Regions from separate parts of the Streptomyces sp. NBC_00775 genome, predicted to be linked through region 1. Evidence: riboswitches for the same ligand, from Rfam matches in the RefSeq annotation. Region 1 holds a riboswitch; the other holds the start of a gene.
What was found. A riboswitch is a leader RNA that binds a small molecule or an ion and turns the genes downstream of it on or off. The one in region 1 is predicted to bind S-adenosylmethionine.

Region 1 (6,094 bases):
CCGACCCGGAACAGGCCCGAGCCCACCCCGCCGCGGTCCCCGCCCTCGCCACCCTCGCCCCCAAGGTCGCCTCCGTCGCCGTGATCACCGGCCGCCCGGCCGGCGTAGCGGTCCGCCACGGCGGCTTCGCGGGCGTACCGGGCCTGGAACACCTCGTCGTCCTCGGCCACTACGGAGCCGAACGCTGGGACGCCGTGAGCGGCACGGTCAACGCCCCCGCCCCGCACCCCGGCGTCGCCGCCGTCCGCGCCGAGTTGCCCGGATGCCTCGACAGGGTCGGCGCCTGGCAGGGCACCTGGATCGAGGAGAAGGGCCGCGCCGTGGCGGTGCACACGCGCCGCGCGTCCGACCCCCAGGCCGCCTTCGAAGCCCTGCGCGAACCCCTCACCGACCTGGCCACCCGCCACGGCCTGATCGTCGAACCGGGGCGGATGGTCCTGGAGTTGCGCCCGCCGGGCATGGACAAGGGGGTCGCCCTCCTGGAGTACGTCCGCGAGATCGGTGCCGAATCCGTCCTCTACGCCGGCGACGACCTGGGCGACCTGCCCGCCTTCGCCGCCGTCGACAAGCTCCGCTCCGACGGCATCCCCGGCCTCCTCGTCTGCAGCGGCAGCTCCGAGGTCGCCGAACTCGCCGACCGGGCCGACCTGGTGGTGGACGGCCCGCCCGGCGTCGTACGACTGCTGTCCGCGCTCGCGGCTCAACTGGACTGACGGGACCGCTCAGGCCTCCAGCTCGTGCAGCTGCTCCAGGAACCACTGGGCCGGCGGCAGAGCGGTCGCCGCGGCGGCCAGCCGCTTGGTGCGCTCGGCCCGTTCGTGCGGCGGCATCGACAACGCCTCGTGCAGCGCCCGCGCGGTGCCGATGACGTCGTACGGATTCACGACGATCGCGTCCTCGCCGAGCTCCTCGTACGCCCCCGCCTCCCGCGACAGCACCAGCGCGCACCCCTCGTCGGAGACGACCGGCACCTCCTTGGCGACGAGGTTCATGCCGTCCCGGATGGGGTTGACGAGGGCCACGTCGGCGAGCCGGTACGCGGCCAGCGAGCGCGCGAAGTCGTCCTTGACGTGCAGCACCACCGGGGTCCAGCCCGGCGTCCCGTAACGGGAGTTGATGTCGTCCGCGACCCGCTGCACCTCGGCCGTGTAGTCCCGGTAGACGGCGAGATCCTGGCGGGACGGGTAGGCGAACGCGACGTGCACGACCCGCTCGCGCCACTCCGGGTGGTCGTCGAGCAGCTGCCGGTACGCCAGCAGCCCGCGCACGATGTTCTTCGACAGCTCGGTCCGGTCGACCCGGACGATCGTCTTCCGGCCCTCGCCGATCTGTTCGCGCAGTGTCACCATCCGCTCGGCGACGTCCGCCTCGTTCGAGCGGCGCCGCAGGAAGTCGGCGTCCGCGCCGAGCCCGTGCACCCCGACCCGGGTGTCGCCGAGCCCGCCGACGAGCTCGTCGGCGCACGCGGTGAACGCGTCCGCCCAGCGACGGGTGAGAAACCCGAGCCGGTCCGCGCCCAGCATCCCGCGCAGCACCTGCTCGGAGATGTCGTCGGGCAGCATCCGGAAGTAGTCCACCGGCGCCCACGGAGTGTGCGAGAAGTGCCCGATCCGCAGGTCGGGGCGCAACTCGCGCAGCATCCCGGGGACGAGGGTCAGGTGGTAGTCCTGCACGACGGCCACGGCACCCTGAGCCGCGTCCTCCGCCAGCGCCTCCGCGAACGCCCGGTTGTACGCCTCGTACGACGCCCACTGGCGCCGGAACTCCGCGTCGAAGACCGGCTCCAGCGGGGTCTGGTACAGCATGTGGTGGACGAACCAGAGCACGGAGTTCGCGATGCCGTTGTACGCGTCGGCGTGCACGGTGGCGTCGATGTCGAGCATCCGTACGCCCTCCTCGCCCACCCCGCGCCGCACCGCCTCGCGGTCACCGTCGCCGAGTGCCGAGCACACCCACAGGGCGCCCGCGTCCGGGCCGATCGCGGACAGGCCCGAGACCAGCCCGCCGCCGCCACGCTTGGCTTTCAGCGAGCCGTTCTCGTCGACCTCGTAGGTGATCGGGCCGCGGTTGGACGCGACCAGGATGCGGTGGGCGCCCTGCGCTTTTTCGCCCTGCGTTGAAGCCATGCCTCGAAATCTAGCCCCCCGCCTAAACGCTCAAACGTTCACTTCGGCCGTATGCGACCCGCGGGCCGGTGGGGGCTGGTCGCGCCGCGCGGCGGAGCCGCAGATGTCACAGCCCCGCGCCCCTTACGGGGGCGCTCTACGCGGCCTTTCGTCTCCGGTACTCGGCGATTTCGGACATCGGGGGGCGTTCCTCCGTGTCCACCGAGTACGTGCGCGGCTCGAAACCCTCCTTGCCGCGTTCGAACTGGGTGAGGGACGGGCGGATCATGTGGCCGCGGGCCAGCCTCAGCTGGGCCGTGCGGTAGATCGCGGCGGACATACGGCCCAGCGCCTGACCGTCCTGGTGGCGGTGTTTGCGGACGCCGACGTCGACCTGGGCGAGGGCGTCCAGGCCCACGAGGTGCAGGGCGTCGACGAGCATGCCCAGCTCGACGCCGTACCCGACGGGGAACGGCAGCTGTTCGAGCAGGGAGCGGCGGGCCGCGTACTCGCCGCCGAGCGGCTGCACGAAGCCCGCGAGCTGCGGCCAGTGCATGTTCAGCAGGGGGCGCGCCATGAGTTCGGTGACCCTGCCGCCCTGGCCGGCCGCCCCGCCCAGCGGTCTGTCGTACATGGCCTTGACCAGGTCCACGCCCGGGTCGGTGAGCAGCGGGCCCACGATCCCGGAGACGAAGTCGGACGAGAATTCCTTGAGGTCCGCGTCGATGAAGCAGACGATGTCCCCGCTCGTCACGAGCAGCGACCGCCACAGGACCTCGCCCTTGCCGGGCACGGTCGGGATCCGCGGCAGGATCTCGTCGCGGTGCACGACTCGCGCGCCGGCGGCGGCGGCGACCTCGGAGGTGCGGTCGGTCGAGCCCGAGTCGACGACGACGATCTCGTCGACGAGGGGCACCTGCTGCATCAGGTCGTGGCGGATGACGGCGACGATCTCGCCGACCGTCTCCTCCTCGTTGAGGGCGGGCAGCACTACGCTGACCGTCGATCCCGAGGTGCGTTTGGCGGCCATGAGCTTGTGGAGCGGGCGGTCGGCAACGGACCAGGAGCGTGTGCTCAGCCAGCGCTCGACTTCTTCCAGCACAGTCTGCGGCTCCTCACTGTCTGATCACACGCTCTCATCAGCGTGCCCGCCGCGGAAGCGGCGGATCGATTGCAGCCATCTCGCGGTTCGGACGACTATCTCAACTGTCCTGGCCTTCGGTTACAGTCTTGAACAACGCGGATGACCATCGCATGTCCTGGATCATCAGCACGTACTGTGTTCAACAGTTCAACAATCAAATACCGCTCATCCAGAGGGGCAGAGGGATACGGCCCGATGAAGCCCCGGCAACCCTCCAGCCGGTCTCGTACGACTACGTTGTCGTCGCGAGGCTCCCGGCTCGGGAAGGTGCCAAATCCGTCTCACGGCGAAGTGCGCCGTGAGGAAGATGAGGAGAAAGGGCCTCGCCTCCATGGCTGCGCAGACAGTTGCAAGCACCACGAACACCGGAATCTCCGCCGACTCGGCCAACTCCGTGGACCTCGGTCCGGCCGCCGCGCTTTCCTGCCGCGAGTGCGGTCACCGCGTCCCGCTCGGCCCGGTCTTCGCCTGCGAGGAGTGTTTCGGCCCGCTGGAGATCGCGTACGACTTCTCGGCCTACGAAACCGAAGAACTCCGCAAGCGCATCGAAGCGGGTCCCGCGAACATCTGGCGTTACGCGCCCCTCCTGCCCGTCCCCGCGGACGTCGCCGAGAAGCCGAACATCAACCCCGGCTGGACCAAGCTCGTCCAGGCCGACAACCTCGCGCGCGAGCTCGGTGTCGACGCCGGCAAGCTCTTCGTGAAGGACGACTCCGGCAACCCGACGCACTCCTTCAAGGACCGCGTCGTCGCCCAGGCCATCGAGGCCGCCCGCGCCTTCAACTTCACCACCCTCTCCTGCTCCTCCACCGGCAACCTCGCCGGCGCGGTGGGTGCCGCCGCCGCCCGCGCCGGCTTCCGCTCCTGCGTGTTCATCCCGCACGACCTGGAGCAGGGCAAGATCGTCATGGCCGCGATCTACGGCGGTGAGCTCGTCGGCATCGAGGGCAACTACGACGACGTGAACCGTTTCTGCTCCGAGCTGATCGGCGACCCCGCCGGCGAGGGCTGGGGCTTCGTCAACGTCAACCTGCGGCCGTACTACGCGGAGGGCTCCAAGACCCTCGCGTACGAGATCTGCGAGCAGCTCGGCTGGCAGCTCCCCGACCAGCTGGTGATCCCGATCGCCTCCGGCTCCCAGCTCACCAAGGTCGACAAGGGCCTCCAGGAGCTGATCAAGCTCGGACTCGTCGAGGACAAGCCGTACAAGATCTTCGGCGCCCAGGCCGAGGGCTGCTCGCCGGTGTCCGTCGCCTACAAGGCCGGCCACGACGTCGTACGCCCCCAGAAGCCGAACACCATCGCCAAGTCCCTGGCCATCGGCAACCCGGCGGACGGGCCGTACGTGCTCGACATCGCGCGGCGGACGGGTGGGGCCGTGGAGGACGTCAACGACGAGCAGGTCGTCGACGCGATCAAGCTTCTCGCCCGGACCGAGGGCATCTTCGCGGAGACCGCCGGCGGGGTGACCGTGGGTGTGGCGAAGAAGCTGATCGAGAATGGTCTCCTCGACCCGACCCTCACGACCGTCGTCCTCAACACCGGCGATGGTCTGAAGACGCTGGACGCGGTGGCCGGTACGGGGCTCACCGCGACGATCCGGCCCAACCTTGAGTCTTTCCGGGAAGCTGGGCTCGCGTAAGACGTTGTTCTTCTTCTGCGGGCCGGTGGGGGCTGGCCGCGCAGTTCTCCGCGCCCCTTTGGGGGCGCTCCACCTGACCGGAGGTCACAAGGCATGAGCGTCAACGTTCGCATCCCCACCATCCTGCGCACCTACACCGGCGGCAAGGCCGAGGTGAGTGCCGAGGGTGGGACTCTCGCCGAGGTCATCGCCGACCTGGAGAAGAACCACACGGGTATCGCCGCGCGCGTGCTGGACGACCAGGGCAAGCTGCGCCGCTTCGTCAACGTGTACGTCAACGACGACGACGTGCGGTTCGAGCAGGGGCTGGAGACGGCTACGCCGGACGGTGCGGGCGTCTCGATCATCCCGGCCGTCGCCGGAGGCTGATCGCTACCCTCGGTAACGCCGAATACGCAGTGTTCATCGAATTGCCCTCTCCGTGAGAGAAACGGAGGGGGCAATTCTGCATGGTTGAGCGGGGTACAGTTGGGGAACCCGCTTCGCTATACATGCCGGACGCATATGAGTACCTGTGCGACACCCGACAAGAAGTAGCCAAAGTGCCCCATCTTTTTGAGCCTTTTATGGCATATACGGGGCCCGACTTGCCCTGAATCTTCGCGAGTCCTCCGCATTTTCCCGATCGGCGATGCCCAGAATTCTCGTCCGATTGACCTGTTGCAGACGGCAGTTGGACAGATACATTCAGCCGCGGTCGACGCGTTCCGGCGCACACCCCCAATCGTTGGGGGGTGAGGTCTGACCCGGATCCGCGAAGTGTGGATCTGTGCAAGGGCCAGTAATAGGGGAGTTAGGCATGGCTCAGGGCACCGTCAAGTGGTTCAACGCGGAGAAGGGGTACGGCTTCATCGCGGTCGACGGTGGTGCGGACGTCTTCGTGCACTACAGCGCGATTCAGATGGACGGCTACCGCACCCTTGAAGAGGGTCAGCGAGTGGAGTTCGAGATCTCGCAGGGCCAGAAGGGTCCGCAGGCGGACATGGTCAAGCTCGCCGTCTGATCCGGCGCGATCGGCCACCGACGCACTCACGCCGAGGGGCCCGCATCCCACCTGGGGTGCGGGCCCCTCGTGCGTGTCCGGTCATGTCCTGCGCCCCGCTCCCGTTCGTGAGAGGCGCTTGCACTCGCAGGGGTCGAGTGCTAATCATTGGGCTTAGCACTCTCCCAGTGAGAGTGACAGAACTTGGATCGGGCCAGTGA
Region 2 (6,094 bases), 2.0 Mb from region 1:
ACTCGATGGTCTCACTGACCACCTCGCGCTCCTCGACGTTCGGCTCACCGGCCAGGTCGAGGTGCACATACTCGACGACCTTCGACGAGCGGGTCACGTCGAAACGCGTGAGATTGCCGCAGAGCGTGCAGCGCCAGCGAGTCTTGGCATCCGGCAGGGGAACCGTCATGTGGCAGTCGCTTTCCTTCTAGTGTCCGTCCAGCGCCAGTCTCCCGGTGCGTGTGGCTCGTAACCCTAAGGCCTGGCGGGTACCCGACGCTCGGCCGTCCACGGCGGCGAGGCGGTCTGTGCGCATCGGTCCCGTTACGCCATGCTCTGCACCATGATCAGCAACGCGATGACGGCGGTCGGCAGGGCGATGCGGAACCAGTCCGCACCGGTGACATACGGGCTGATCGCCCTGTGCTGCCTGATCTTCGTGATCGGCCCGGCGGCGGGCCTCAATCCGGCGTACGGCACCGGGGACGAGCTGCTGGTCGCGCAGCAGGCCTACTTCCGGCGCTGGGGCGTGGTGCCCACCGACCTCTTCGGCGGAGCCCCGCGCGAAGCCCTCACCCCCGCCACGGCCCTGTTCATCCACGGCAGCTGGCTCCACCTCCTCGGCAACATGCTCTTCTTCTACGTCTTCGGGGCGATGACCGAGGAACGCATGGGCCACATCCAGTTCGCCTTCTTCTACGTCGGCTGCGGCTACCTCGCCCTGCTGGGCTACGCCGCCGCCAACGCCGCCTCGCAGCAGTCCCTCGTCGGCGCCTCCGGGGCGATCTCCGCGGTCCTCGGCGCGTTCCTGTACCTGTTCCCCAAGGCCCGGGTGACCAGTCTCTTCCCGTTCCTCTTCTTCCTGCCGCTGCGCTTCCCCGCCTGGGTGGTGCTGCCCTTCTGGGTCACCCTGCAATGGCTGGCGGCGGGCCGCGACACCTCCGGCCCCGGGGTCGCCTATCTGGCCCACCTGGTGGGCTTCTCGCTGGGGTTCGTCTACGCATGGGTGCGTTTCGGCCGGGCGACTAGAGTGAAGGCTCCAACGACCGCCCCCGAGGGAGAGAACCAGCCGTGATCACCGCGATCGTCCTCATCAAGACCAGCGTGGACCGGATCCCCGAGATCGCCGAGTCGATCGCCGCGCTGGACGCTGTCAGCGAGGTCTTCTCCGTCACCGGCACGTACGACTTGATCGCCATGGTCCGGGTGAAGGCCCACGACGACCTCGCGGACGTCATCCCCGGGCGGATCAGCAAGATCCCGGGTGTCGAGGCCACGGACACCCACGTCGCCTTCCGCACGTACTCCCAGCACGACCTCGAGGCAGCGTTCGCGATCGGCCTCGACAACTAGTTCTCGCCCCCGCCGCCCCTACCCGTCCCATCCCTGGGGGCTGCGCCCCCAGACCCCCCTAAAAGATCGCGCAGTTCCCCGCGCCCCTTTTAGGGGCGCGGGGAACTGCGCGAACGGCCCCCACCGGCCCGCAGCCGACACACAACCGATGGCTCAGACCGCGGGAACGCAGCGGCCGTCCTCCGTGCGGTACTGCCACTTCGCACCGTCCCGGACGAGTTCCCGCACGGCGGTGACGAAGCGCTCGACGTGCTCGTCGGGGGTACCCGCACCGAAGCTGACACGGATGGCGTTCAGGGACTTCTCGCCGGGCGCGGCCTCGGGGGCACCGCACTCCCCCTGGGTCTGCGGGTCGCTGCCGAGGAGGGTGCGCACCAGCGGATGGGCGCAGAACAGACCGTCGCGCACCCCGATGCCGTACTCCGCGGAGAGCGCCGCGGCGAAGTGCGAGCTGTTCCACCCCTCGACGACGAAGGAGATCACGCCGACCCGCGGGGCGTCGTCACCGAAGAGGGAGAGGACGCGCACCTCGGGGACCTCCGCGAGACCCGCGCGGACCGTGTCGATCAGGTGCTGCTCACGGGCGACGAGGGTGTCGAAGCCCGCCTCGGTGAGGGCCTTGCAGGCGGACGCGATCGAGTAGACGCCGATCACGTTCGGCGAGCCGGCCTCGTGCCGGGCGGCGCTCTCGTGCCACTCCACGTCCACGCCACCGTCCGTACGGCGCGACACCTTACGGCTGGCGCCACCGCCCGCGAGGTACGGCTCGGCCTCGCGCAGCCAGTCGGAGCGGCCGGCGAGCACACCGGAGCCGAAGGGCGCGTACAGCTTGTGGCCGGAGAAGGCGACCCAGTCGACGTCCAGGTCGCGGACGGACACCGGGTGGTGCGGGGCCAGCTGCGCGGCGTCGAGGACGATACGGGCGCCGTGCGCGTGGGCGGCGGCGGCCAGCTCGCGCACCGGCCACAGCTCACCGGTGACGTTCGAGGCGCCGGTGACGCAGACGAGGGCCGGGCCGTAGGGGTCGCGGTCGGCGAGGGCGCGCTCCAGCGTCTCGACGGCCTGGCGCGGGCTGCGCGGGGCGTTGAGGTAGGTGACCCTGGCGTCCTTCCACGGCAGCAGGGACGCATGGTGCTCGGTCTCGAAGACGAAGACCTGGCAGTCGGCCGGAAGAGTGGCGGCGAGCAGGTTGAGCGAGTCGGTGGTGGAGCGGGTGAAGACGACCTGGTCGCCCTCGCGGCAGTCCAGGAACTCGGCGACGGTCTCGCGGGAGTTCTCGAACAGGTCGGTGGACAGCTGCGAGAGGTAGCCGGCGCCACGGTGCACGCTGCCGTAGTAGGGGGCGTACGCCGCCACGTCGTCCCACACCCGCTGCAGGGCCGGGGCGCTGGCGGCGTAGTCGAGCGCGGCGTAGGTGACCTCGCCACCGGTGACGAGCGGGACGGTCACATCTCGTCCCAGAACGGGCAGGGAGGCACAAACGGTCTGGTCGGCGGCAGCGGTGGAGACAGACATGGCGAGCTCCTGTGAGAGGCAGGCGGGATCGCTGCGCGAGCGGGTACACCGGGGTACGGACGGCTCAGCGCAGGAAAGGCGAAGAAGGTGAAAAGGGGTACGCGGAAGTGGGGCGCTACGCCCTATCGCATTCGCTTGCTCACAGAAGGCTCCCTCGAACGACCAGGACCCCTGGGCTGTATCCACTCAAGTGAGTGGCGAGGGGTCCGCGCTTGCCGTAGACCTCGCTGCCTACGACCTGGTCTTCACCCGGGGCACCCCGCCACGGACGGAGGGTTGCCGGACAGTCGGCCGGGGCCTCATGACTGTCACTCATGACCTGATACAGCATCTTGCCAGAAGATCTTCGACGCGCAAGGCGCAGTCCAGGATCCGGACTGCGCCTCGCATCACATCGCGTACGGCGGAGGAGCCGGCGTACGGCCCGACGGCTCAGGCGCTGCTGGCCGCCACCCACCGCTCAAGAGTCCTCTTCGCGGCCCCGGAGTCGATCGACTGCGCCGCCTTCTCCATCCCGGCGCGGAGCTGGTCCACCAGGGGCACGTCGGTCGGCGACAGGGCCACCAGGGCCGCCGCCGAGTTCAGCAGGACCGCGTCCCGCACCGCGCCCGTCTCGCCGTCCAGGAGCCGTCGGGCGACCCCCGCGTTGTACTCGGGGTCGGCGCCCCGCAGTGCCTCCACCGGGACGATCTCAAGGCCGACGTCCCGCGGGTCGAAGGCCTCCTCGGTCACCTTGCCGTCGCGGACGACCCACACCCGGGAGGTGGCCGTGGTCGTCAGCTCGTCGAGGCCGTCGTCACCCCGGAAGACCAGCGCGGACGAGCCGCGTTCTGCCAGTACGCCGGCGATGAGCCCCGCCATCCGGGTGTCGAAGCAGCCGATCGCCGAGGCGGTGACCCGGGCGGGGTTGGTCAGCGGGCCCAGGAGGTTGAACGAGGTCGGAATCCCCAGGTCGCGCCGGACCGCGCCGACGAACCGCATCGAGGGATGGAACTTGGCCGCGAAGCAGAAGGTGATCCCGGCCTCCTCCACCACCTGTGCCACCCGCTCGGGCGACAGGTCCAGGTTGATGCCGAGCCGCTCCAGCACGTCGGACGAGCCGCTCGCCGAGGACGACGCCCGGTTGCCGTGCTTGACGACCTTCGCCCCGGTACCCGCGATCACGATGGCGGACATCGTCGAGATGTTGACCGTCTTGGCCCGGTCTCCGCCCGTACCGACGATGTCGACGGCCGGCCCCGGGATGTGCAGCGGCTTCGCGTGGGCGTACATGGTCTCCACGAGGCCGGTGATCTCCTCGACCGTCTCGCCCTTGGCCCGCAGCGCCACCAGGAAACCCGCGATCTGGGCGTCCGCGGCCTCACCGCTCATGATGCGGTCCATGGCCCACGCCGTGTCACCGGCGCTCAGGTCCTGCCCGGCGAGCAGCGCGCTCAGTACGTCGGGCCAGGAACGGCCCGCCGCGGTGTCGCCTCCAGCGGGGTTCACAGCGCTCATAAGCCGCTCCTGGGTCGGTCCCCGGAAAGGGACTCTGTGTGGGTCCTTGTGGGACTCCTTGTGGATGGGAACACCCTATCCAGGCCCGGGGACGGCAAAGAGCCCCCGTCCATGCACTGGACGAGGGCTCTTGCCGTGGCGATCAATGCCGATCGGCCAGGGGATCAGTGGTGGCCGTGGCCGCTCGTGATCTCCTTGTACTCCTCGACGGTGGGCTTGGGGATCTGGTTGTTCTCCCCGTAGAAGCCCTTGCTGAGCTTGGCGCGCAGCCTCTGCGTGCCGCCCACCTTGCGCTCGACACCGTTCTCGTCGACCGTCGGGCCGATCTGAGCGGGCTCGTACTGCTCGTGCGCGGTGAGCGTGTGCAGCGCGTCCTGGCTGAGCGGCTCGTGCACCTCGATGAACTCACCGTGCGGCAGGCGCTTGATGATGCCCGACTCGCGGCCGTGCAGGACCTTGTCGTGGTCCCGGCGCTGGAGGCCGAGGCAGATCCGCTTGGTGGCGAGGAACACCAGCACCGGCACGACGAAGAATCCGATGCGCACGAACCAGGTGATCGAGTTGATCGACAGGTGGAAGTGCGTCGCCCAGATGTCGTTGCCGCCACCGACGAGCAGGACGAAGTACCAGCTGATCCAGGCGGCGCCGAACGCGGTCCGGGTCGGGACGTTGCGCGGGCGGTCCAGGATGTGGTGCTCGCGCTTGTCGCCGGTGACCCAGGACTCGATGAACGGGTAGACCGCGATCGCGACCAGGACCAGCGGGAAGATCATCAGCGGGATGAACACGCCCAGGACGAGCGTGTGACCCCAGAAGTTGATCTCCCAGCCCGGCATGACACGGATCAGGCCCTCTGAGAAGCCCATGTACCAGTCGGGCTGGGCGCCCGTGGACACCATGTCCGGACGGTAGGGACCCATGGCCCAGATCGGGTTGATCGAGGCGATCGCCGCGATGGCCGCGATGACACCGAAGACCAGGAAGAAGAAGCCTCCGGCCTTGGCCATGTAGACCGGCAGCAGCGGCATGCCGACGACGTTGTTGTTCGTCTTGCCGGGGCCCGCGAACTGCGTGTGCTTGTGGTAGAAGACCAGGATCAGGTGGCCGACCACCAGGCCGAGCATGATGCCCGGCAGCAGCAGTACGTGGATCGAGTAGAAGCGGGCCACGAAGTCGCCGCCCGGGAACTCTCCGCCGAAGAGGAAGAACGACAGGTACGTGCCGACGATCGGCACGGACAGGACCGCGCCCTCCATGAAGCGGACACCGGTGCCGGAGAGCAGGTCGTCCGGGAGCGAGTAACCGGTGAAGCCGGTGAACATGCCCAGGACGAACAGCAGGAATCCGAAGACCCAGTTGACCTCACGCGGCTTGCGGAACGCACCCGTGAAGAACACGCGCATCATGTGCACGAACATGCCGGCGAGGAAGATCAGCGCCGCCCAGTGGTGGATCTGCCGGATCAGCAGACCACCGCGCACATCGAAGGAGATGTGCATGGTCGAGTTGAACGCCTCCGACATCAGCTGTCCCTGGAGCGGGACATAGCTGCCGTTGTACGTCACCTCGTTCATCGACGGGTGGAAGAACAGCGTCAGATACACACCCGTGAGGATGATGATGATGAAGCTGTAGAGGCAGACCTCACCCAACATGAACGACCAGTGGTCGGGGAAGATCTTGCGCATGTTGGACTTGGCCAGGGAGTAGATCCCCAGACGGCCATCGGCCCAGTCGGCTACCCGCTCAC

Region 2: it holds a riboswitch for S-adenosylmethionine, as region 1 does, so the genes downstream of both, OIC96_RS35130 (aminotransferase class V-fold PLP-dependent enzyme) here and thrC (threonine synthase) in region 1, are expected to answer to the same signal.

The regions. Positions count from the first base shown of each region.
Region 1 is NZ_CP108938.1:5,906,643-5,912,736, forward strand. It holds gene otsB (trehalose-phosphatase) at 1-713, shown strand, start outside; gene OIC96_RS26415 (alpha,alpha-trehalose-phosphate synthase (UDP-forming)) at 723-2,126, opposite strand; gene OIC96_RS26420 (glucosyl-3-phosphoglycerate synthase) at 2,263-3,207, opposite strand; SAM riboswitch class I at 3,412-3,563, shown strand; gene thrC (threonine synthase) at 3,581-4,891, shown strand; gene OIC96_RS26430 (MoaD/ThiS family protein) at 4,985-5,260, shown strand; gene OIC96_RS26435 (cold-shock protein) at 5,691-5,894, shown strand.
Region 2 is NZ_CP108938.1:7,909,617-7,915,710, reverse strand. It holds gene OIC96_RS35145 (hypothetical protein) at 1-169, opposite strand, end outside; gene OIC96_RS35140 (rhomboid family intramembrane serine protease) at 323-1,054, shown strand; gene OIC96_RS35135 (Lrp/AsnC family transcriptional regulator) at 1,051-1,332, shown strand; gene OIC96_RS35130 (aminotransferase class V-fold PLP-dependent enzyme) at 1,486-2,847, opposite strand; SAM riboswitch class IV at 3,051-3,167, opposite strand; gene trpD (anthranilate phosphoribosyltransferase) at 3,280-4,344, opposite strand; gene qcrB (cytochrome bc1 complex cytochrome b subunit) at 4,509-6,094, opposite strand, start outside.